2 regions of the Burkholderia metallica genome follow, and region 1 is predicted to be linked to the other one. Evidence: riboswitches for the same ligand, from Rfam matches in the RefSeq annotation. Region 1 holds a riboswitch; the other holds the start of a gene.
What was found. A riboswitch is a leader RNA that binds a small molecule or an ion and turns the genes downstream of it on or off. The one in region 1 is predicted to bind cobalamin.
Positions count from the first base shown of each region.

Region 1 (4,299 bases):
CGCGGCATTTCCAGTCGGCGGGATTGACGCCCGCACAGGCCACGCGGATCAGCACGTCGCCCGCGCCCGGCTTCGGTGCCGGCACGTCGGCCATCCGTAGAACGTCGGAATGACCAACGCGGTCGATCAACAGGGCTCGCATCTTCGTGTCTCCAGTTCAGGGTTGTCGTCGGCTCGACGGGTGCCGCGCGTCACGCGGCCATATCGGTATCGGCCAGCAGGCTCGACGCGAGCGGACAGAACGCATGCGAGATCGCGTCGACCGTCCAGTCGGGGCTTTCGGCATCGAACCGGCGGTCGACCCAGCCCCAGTGATACGGATGCAGCAGGTATTCGCCGAGCAGGTCGCCGACGTGCGCGAATTCCTGCTGCCACACGTGCGTCCACGCGCCGGGCGTCACGATCCGGCTCAGGCGCCAGTTGCGGATACCGGGCATGAACGCGGGCATGCGCAGCAGTTCGCGTTCGAGCGCGTCGACCTGATCGGCGTGGGCCTGCGGCCGCACGCGCAGCATCAGCGTGCGCCACACGCCGTCGCGCAGCGCCGGTTCGCGCAGGCCGCCGCCGATCGCGCGGCAGCGGGCGCCGTCGATGCGCTCGATGCCCGGCAGCTGCGCCAGCGCGGCGAAATCCGGTGCGCCTTCGGCCGCCGATTCGTCGCGCAGCACGTCGAGCGTGTAGTCGCCCGCGCCCCAGCTGCCGTCGAGATTGCGCGCCAGCGCCACGCGCCGCGCGCCGGCCAGCGCGCGAGCGGCGTCGCGCAATGCCCGTTCGATCGCGTCGGCGTTGCCCTCCGCCGACACGAATACCCGCGCCGTGTCATGCCGCATCGTCGACCTCCGTCAGTGCGTGCAGCGGCGCGTCGGCGTCCGTCATCACATGGCGGCGGCGCACGTCGCACAGCGCGTCGACGGCCATCCAGAAGCCGGCCACGCCGGCATCCGTCAGCGCGCGCATCCGGTAGTAGGCCGGCGCATCGGCCACGTGCCAGGTCAGCCACAGCGTGCTCGGCTGCCCCGGCACCGCGACGGGCGGCGATACCCAGCGGCCAGCCGCCGTCAGCCCGCGCGCCGCATGGCCCGGCAGATATCGGTCGCGCAGCAGTGCAAGCACGTCGGGAATGCGCTCGGGCGCGAGCGTGATTTCGTCTACGATCTGGATCATTCGCGTGTCGTCCGGGGTCGTTCGTGACTGGGATGCGGGGCCGGCCTACGCCGTTCCGGCGAGGCCGCGGGCGGCCGGCGTGGATAGCATTCTTGCGTGGCGACGGTTTGCGAGCCCCTACCGGCCCGCTCACCCGCCCCTGTCACGACGCTCAGAACGGGAAACTCATGAAACAGCGCGCCATGCCGGCCCGCGGTCGCATCCTGCCGGGCCTCGGCGCGCGGCTGCTGAGCGAACTCTCGCGCAGCGGCGCGCCGCCGGCCGACCGCGATGCGTCGCCGTCGCCACCGACGGCGACGCCTGGCGATTTCGTCGCGCTGTACCGCGAAGCGATCGAACGGCTGGAGGCGCAGGTCGCGCGCGGCGACGGCCATCCGCCGATGCGCAAGCGCGAAGTCGACCTGATGTGCGGCTGCCTGCTGAGTTGCGCGACGCTTGCCGACGCGATCCGCTGTGCGCGCGACTTCTGCGAGATGCTGACGCCGCGCGCCGGTGCGCTGTCGCTCGCCGTTCGCGACGGCCGCGCGACGTTCCGGATGGATTCGCTGCGCCGCACGCGCAGCCCGGCCGCGTGCCTCGTCGACCTGACGGGCCTGTTCTGCTATCTGCAGTTGTTCGGCTGGCTGATCGGGCAGCCGCTGCGGCCGGCCGACGTGTGGCTCGGCCATCCGCACCGCGACGACGCGATGCCGCTGCTCGGGCTGTTCAACGCCCCGGTCGAGGTCGGCCGCACAACCTACGGCTTCGCGTTCGACGCGGCCCGGCTCGCATGCCGCGTGATCCGGCAGCCGGCCGAACTCGACGCGTTTCTCGTCGATTTTCCGTTTCGCCTGATCGATGCGGCGCCGGCGGTCGTGTCGTGGACGCAGCAGGTACGCGGTTTTCTCGATGCGGCGCTCGCGCACGAACAGGCGTTGCCGGCGCTCGCCGCACTCGCCGCGTGGCTCGGCACCAGCGAAGCGACGCTGCGGCGGCGCCTCGCGGCCGAAGGAAGCGGTTATCACGCGCTGCGCGAGCAGTGTCTCGCCGAGGCCGCGCAGCGCCGGTTGCGCGAGTCGGACTGGCCGGTCGCGCGCATCGCCGCGCAGCTCGGTTTCGGCGGCGAGGAAGCGTTCCGCCGCGCCTTCGTCCGGTGGACGGGTGTCGCGCCGAGCCGGTTCAGGCGCGATCGCCAGGCGGCGAGCGGCCCCGTTTCGTCAGACATGACGCGCGACGGTGACGTATGACGGAAAGGATTTCGACCGTTTTTGCCCGGCAATGACGTTTTTTCGCATCCCCGCGCCGCCGGACAATTGACGCGCCGGCGCGCACGCCATTACCCTTGCGCGCTGATGGTTCCCAGGGATGGGATCAAAAGGGAACGCAGGCGAGGCAGGACCTCGAATCTGCGGCTGCCCCCGCAACTGTGAGCGGCGAATCCGTGCCACTGCATGCCACTGGGAAACCGGGAAGGCCGGCGCGAATCACGACCCGCGAGCCAGGAGACCTGCCATCGACCCGAGGTCCAAGCAGCCGCACCGGGCGGGGTGTCCCGATGCGCCAGGCACCGCCATGCGCGGTTGCCCGTTGCATGGACGGCCCGACCTCCGGATCCGCCCGATGTCCACCGTTACCGCATTCGCTTTCGCACCGGAAGCGCCGCGCCGGCACGCTGCCGGCATGCACGGCCCGCCTGCTCGCGCGCGCCGTTCCCTTTCGCTCGCGCCCGCCGGCGTGCGCCGCCCCTGCACCCGCAACGCCCGCGACGGCGGCCGGCACCGGCCGGTCGCGCGATAGCCCGCTCACCGATAACAAAACCGGTGCTGCCCGCTGCCCGCTTTCGATCGGCGCATGCGCAGCCCGACCACGACGACAGCCTCATGAAGATTCGACACCTCCTTGCCACGTCCGCCGCGACCGCACTCCTGTCGCCGCTCGCGCACGCCGCCGGCGACACCGCGGTTTCGCAGCCGGCCCCGGCCGCCAACAATGCCGACCTGCCGACCGTCAACGTGACCGACACGCGGCGGCTGCCCGAGTCGTTCGACCAGCGCTATGCGACGACCCACGTGCTCACGCGTACCGACCTCGACCGGCTGGCGCCGAGCGACCCGAGCATCACGCAGGCGCTCGCGACGCTGCCGGGCGTGACCGTCTCGCAGAACGGCGGCCCCGGCTCGAACGCATCGGTCAGCATTCGCGGCTCGTCGGCAAGCCAGGTCGCGGTGTTCATCGACGGCATCCGGATCGGTTCGCCGACCACCGGCATCGCGCCGTGGTCGGACCTGCCGACCGAAGCGTTCGAACGGGTGGAAGTGATTTCGGGGCCGGCCGCCGCGTCGTTCGGCGCCAATGCGATGGGCGGCGTCGTGCAGCTCTTCACGCGCCGTGCCGCCAACCAGCCGAACCAGACCACCGTGTCGTTCGGCGGCGGGTCGAACAAGACGTTCGACACGCAGCTGCGCACGTCGGGCACCGTGCCGTCGACCGGGCCGCTCGCCGCGCTCGGCGGGCTCACCTACTCGCTCGGCCTGCACACGTACAACACGGCCGGCATCGACGCGACGCGGCCCTTCGCATACGGGCACGAGGCCGGCCGCAACCCGTATCACGCGCAGGACCTCGATGCACGCCTCGGCTACGCGCGCGACAACTGGTCGATCTCGACGTTCGCGCTGTATCACCGGTCCGATCTGTCGTACGACAACAGCGGCTACGCGAACCGCCAGCTCGATCATCAGCTGACGACCGGGATCGCATTCCATCTCGACATCACGCCGGACACGCAGTTCGACCAGTCCTTCGGCTATGCGAACGATCGCGGGTTCCTCTACGCGAGCGCCCCGACCATCCCGACCGACCAGATCGATTCGCAGCGCATCAGCACGTCGACGTCGCTGACGCATCAGGAGCGCGGGTTCCATCTGTTCGGGCTGCCGCTGTCGGGCGAAACCAAGCTCGCGTACGACTTCACGCGCGAGCAGGCGTTCCTGCCGGTCGACATTCCGAACGGCGTGCCGACGCGCAACGACTCCGCATTCTCGCTGCATCAGTCGGCGACGCTCGGCAACGTGACGATGTTCGTCGCGGGACGTCATGAAATCATCGCCGGGCAGTCGGTGAATACGGGCAACGCGGCGCTGTCGTGGGCGATCA
Region 1 covers NZ_CP013403.1:1,578,848-1,583,146, forward strand. The annotation lists gene WJ16_RS26695 (NADP-dependent oxidoreductase) at 1-142, opposite strand, end outside; gene WJ16_RS26700 (Dabb family protein) at 192-830, opposite strand; gene WJ16_RS26705 (hypothetical protein) at 820-1,164, opposite strand; gene WJ16_RS26710 (helix-turn-helix domain-containing protein) at 1,332-2,390, shown strand; cobalamin riboswitch at 2,480-2,672, shown strand; gene WJ16_RS26715 (TonB-dependent receptor domain-containing protein) at 3,024-4,299, shown strand, end outside.

Region 2 (4,299 bases), on a different replicon from region 1:
CGGGGCGCGGCGCGCCGGCGTCGATCATGTCGAGCAGGTGGAACAGCGCGGTCGGCGCATTGCCGATCACGACGACGCTGCCGCCGAGGTGCGGACGCCACAGTTCGAGCGCGGCGGCCGAACGCGTATTGCCGAGATGCCGCGCGAGATCGGGCACCTCGGGCTCGCCGAGCGTGCAGATCACGCGATTGCCGGCCGGCAGCCGCGCCCGCGTGATGCCTTCGGCGACCATCCGCGCGTCGCACAGGATCGGCGCGCCGGCCGCGAGCGCCGTGCGGCCCGCGGTGCCGGCGCCGACGGAGAAGCGCAGGTCGCCGACGACGTCGACCATCCCGCACGCGTGGATCACGCGCACCGCGAGTTTTTCGAGGTCGGGCGGAACCCGTGACAGGTCGGCCTCGGCGCGGATCGTCGCGAACGACCGGCGGTAGATTTCCTGCCCGTCGCGAATGTAGTCAAGCATCGGTGGTGTCCTGGCTGTGCCGTGCGCCCGTCAGTCGGGCCGCGGCCTGGTCTATCGTCAGATGGCGCGCGAGCGGGGCGCCGAGGCCCGCGGCCGCGTCGCGCCGGTAAAGGTCGTAGTGCGCGGGCGCGATCGCGACGAGCGTGTGCGTCGCGGGATGCGGCAGCGCACAGTGGCGCTCGCAGCCGCTCAGGTGGACGTCGGCCGCATGGCCGAGGCGCGCGGCGAGCGCGAGCGCATCGTGTTTCGTGTCGGCGCGCGCCTTCGCGCAGCCTGCGCTGCCGGCGCACGCGACGAGCGACGCGAGCGGGTCCGACGGCACGCAGACGAGGCCGAGCGACGCGAGCGCATCGAGCGTGGCCGAAGCGCGTTCGTTCGGCACGCCGTGCAGAAACACGCCTTGCCACGGCGTCATCGACAGCGTGCCGTCGCCGTCGGTTTCGGCCAGCGCGGCCAGCCGTTCCAGTTGCGTTGCGTCGAGCCGGCCGAGCACGAATTGCGCGCCGACGTTGCAGCGCACCGCATCGCGCGAAGGATGCGCGCCGAAACGCAGCGCCGGGTCGGTGCGGGCGCGACGCCAGCCGGCGAGCGCCGGATCGGCCGCGAGCGGGAAGGGCAGATGGTGCTGCGCGCGTTCGAACAACGCGCGCTCGCCGCGGGTGGCGAGCAGCGCGCGCATGCGCGTGACGTCCGCCGGCGCGAGATCGACGAACGCGAGCAGCCACGCGCGCGCGAGCGCGACGACTTGATCGGGCGCGACATCGACCGACGCGGGTCGATCGTCGCGCGCGACCGGCGGGCAGCCGGCGAGCCCCGCCGCGACGCGCACCGCGCCGTCGCCGCGACGCCACGCGGCCAGCCAGATGTCGTGCGGATGATCGAGCGCCGCGACCGATTCGCCGCCGTCGAGCTGGATCGAGAATTTCGGCGACAGCTCGCCGCGGCGCGGCTCGCGCGCCAGCATGTCGAACAGCGGCGCGGCGAGCGCACGGCTGTCGACGAGCGCGGCGGGATCGTGGCCGGCGAGCGGGCTGAGCATCACGTTGCGGACGTCGTCGCTCAGGGCGACGGCGGCCGCATCGGCCGCTGGATGCCCGGTGGCGTCGATGCGCGGGCCGAGCCCTGCGTCGACGAGCGCGCGCGCGAGCGCGTCGGCCGCGCCGTCGCGGATACCGCGCAACTGGAGATTCGCGCGATTGGTCGCGTCGATCGCGCCGGAGCCGAATGCGCGCGCGGCGGCGGCGATCGCGCGCGCCTGGCGTACATCGAGCCGGCCGCCCGGCAGCTTGATCCGGCACAGCCCGCCGTCGGCGGCCGCGACCACGCGCACGAGCCCCGGGCAGGCCGACGGGCGTGCGGCGGGCGACGCAGGAATCGAAACGGGGGCGGAACTCAACGGGATACCGGGGCAGTGTCGCGCCGCGGCCAACGCACCGGTACACCCCGCCCGACGCCGACTGGCACGCACGCACTTTCTGGCCGGCAGGTCTCCTGGCTGACAGGTCGGCGCCGGCTCCCGGCCTTCCCGGTCGAACCAGTGGCGTGAGGGGGATCGGCTCGCTGTCTACAGTTGCGGGGGCAGCCACAGCGGCGCGCGGCGCGCCCTGTGTTCCCTCTTCGGCCCCGAAGGGCACCGGCGAACGAACGGCCGTAGGATACCCGATTTCGGCACCGCTCCGACATCGGCGATTGCGCTGCAACCGTGTCGCAGCATGGCTGTGGCGCGCTGCGCGCGGTCGCGCGAATGGTACGATTGTCGGCTCGACGTACGCTCGGCGCGAGCCGATATCCGCGATGATGAAACTCGGCAGGACGGAGCTGTTTGGCATGGGGATCGCTTTGGCCATGTCGGGCATCGCTGCATCGGAGGTGCTCGAAAGCCTGCTGATCCCGTTTGCGCCGTCCGCAGCGTGGCCCACGCATGTCGCGCTTGCCAGCCTCGGCGTGCCGATCGTGGCGGGCGGAACCTGGCTGTTCAGGCGAGGCGGCGGACAACCGCTGGCATGGCTGCTGCTCGGCTGGCTGCTGGTCGCATCGGTCGTCGGCGTGTATTCGATCTTGCTGACTCATATCGTGGGCATACCGCTCGGCTGACCTCGCTGCCACGCTCCGCGTCCGGACGGGCCGCGCCGACGGCAATCGACGGATCAACGCGCGGCGGCACGATCGCCGCGCATCGCAACAAACTGGATGAAATCGAACGATGGGGAAGGGTGCATGACGGCGTGGCTGACGATAGTGGGCATCGGCGACGACGGTTACGCGGGGCTCGGCCGCAGCGCGCGCCGCGCGCTGCTCGACGCGACGCTCGTCGTCGGCGCGAAGCGGCATCTCGACATGCTGCCCGCGCGGCTGCCGGCCGCACGCGAAACGTGGCCGTCGCCGTTCGACCTCGCCGGCGTGCTCGCGCGGCGCGCGGCGCCCGTGTGCGTGCTCGCGAGCGGCGACCCGATGCTGTTCGGCGTCGGCGCCACGCTCGCGCGCACACTGGCCCCCGACGAATGGCGCGTGCTGCCCGCGCCGTCGTCGCTGTCGCTCGCGGCCGCGCGTCTCGGCTGGGCGCTGCAGGACGTCGGCGCGGTCTCGCTCGTCGGCCGCCCGCTGGCGACGCTCGCGCGTCACCTGCTGCCCGGCCGACGCCTGTTCGTGCTGAGCGCCGACGGCCGCACGCCGGCCGCCGTCGCGGCCGAACTCGTCGCACGCGGCTTCGGGCCGACGCGCATCAGCGTATTCGAACACCTGGGCGGCCCGCTCGAGCGGCGTCTCGACGGTCTCGCGCAGGACTGGCGCATCGACGAGACGGCGGCGCTCAATCTCGTCGCGCTCGACTGCCGGGCCGGCCCCGACGCACCGCGCCGCGCGCTCACGCCCGGCCTGCCCGACGATGCGTACCGTCACGACGGCCAGCTCACCAAACGCGACCTGCGTGCGATGACGCTCGGCCGCCTCGCGCCCGCGCCCGGCGAACTGCTGTGGGACGTCGGCGCCGGCAGCGGCTCGATCGGCATCGAATGGATGCGCGCGCATCCGTCGTGCCAGGCGATCGCGATCGAAGCGCACGCGGAGCGCCAGCGCTTCATCGAGCACAACCGCGACGCGCTCGGCGTGCCGGGCCTGCAACTCGTCGCCGGCCGCGCGCCCGATGCGCTCGCGGGGCTCGCCGCGCCCGATGCGGTCTTCATCGGCGGCGGAGCGACCGCACCCGGCGTGCTCGACACCTGCTGGGCGTCGCTGAAACCCGGCGGCCGGCTGGTCGCGAACGCGGTCACGCTGCAAGGCGAGATCGCGCTCGCCGCATGGCGCGATGCGCACGGCGGCACGCTCACGCGCGTGTCGCTCGCGCACGCCGAGCCGCTCGGCCGCTTCGATACGTGGCGGCAACCGTTGCCGGTGACGCTGTACGACGTGCGCAAGCCCGAAGCCGCCGACCCGGCCGCCACCACCGCCTCGTCGGCCACGACGAACCCGACGGACGCATGATGCGCGACGAAACCCCCGAACAGCCTGCGCCGCTACGCTTCGGCTACACGACCGGCAGTTGCGCGACCGCGACGTCGCTCGCCGCCGCACGGCTGCTGCTGGCGGGCCGCGCGGACGACGCGGTCGAGATCGTGCTGCCGAAGGGGCAGCACGTGATGATGCGGCTCGAATTCTGCCGCACCACGCCCGACGGCGCGGAAGCCGGCACGCTCAAGGACGCCGGCGACGATCCGGACGTCACGCACGGCGCGCTGATCTTCGCGCGCGTCGCACTCGCGGCGGCGCCCGGCGTGCGGTTTCACGCGGGGCCGGGTGTCGGCACGGTCACGCGCGCGGGGCTGACGCTGCCGGTCGGC
Region 2 covers NZ_CP013401.1:1,881,574-1,885,872, forward strand. The annotation lists gene WJ16_RS08395 (precorrin-8X methylmutase) at 1-463, opposite strand, end outside; gene cobG (precorrin-3B synthase) at 456-1,859, opposite strand; cobalamin riboswitch at 1,928-2,116, opposite strand; gene WJ16_RS08405 (hypothetical protein) at 2,258-2,557, shown strand; gene WJ16_RS08410 (bifunctional cobalt-precorrin-7 (C(5))-methyltransferase/cobalt-precorrin-6B (C(15))-methyltransferase) at 2,681-3,943, shown strand; gene WJ16_RS08415 (cobalt-precorrin-5B (C(1))-methyltransferase) at 3,943-4,299, shown strand, end outside.
Region 2: linked by a shared signal. The riboswitch ahead of cobG (precorrin-3B synthase) and the one ahead of WJ16_RS26715 (TonB-dependent receptor domain-containing protein) in region 1 are both predicted to bind cobalamin.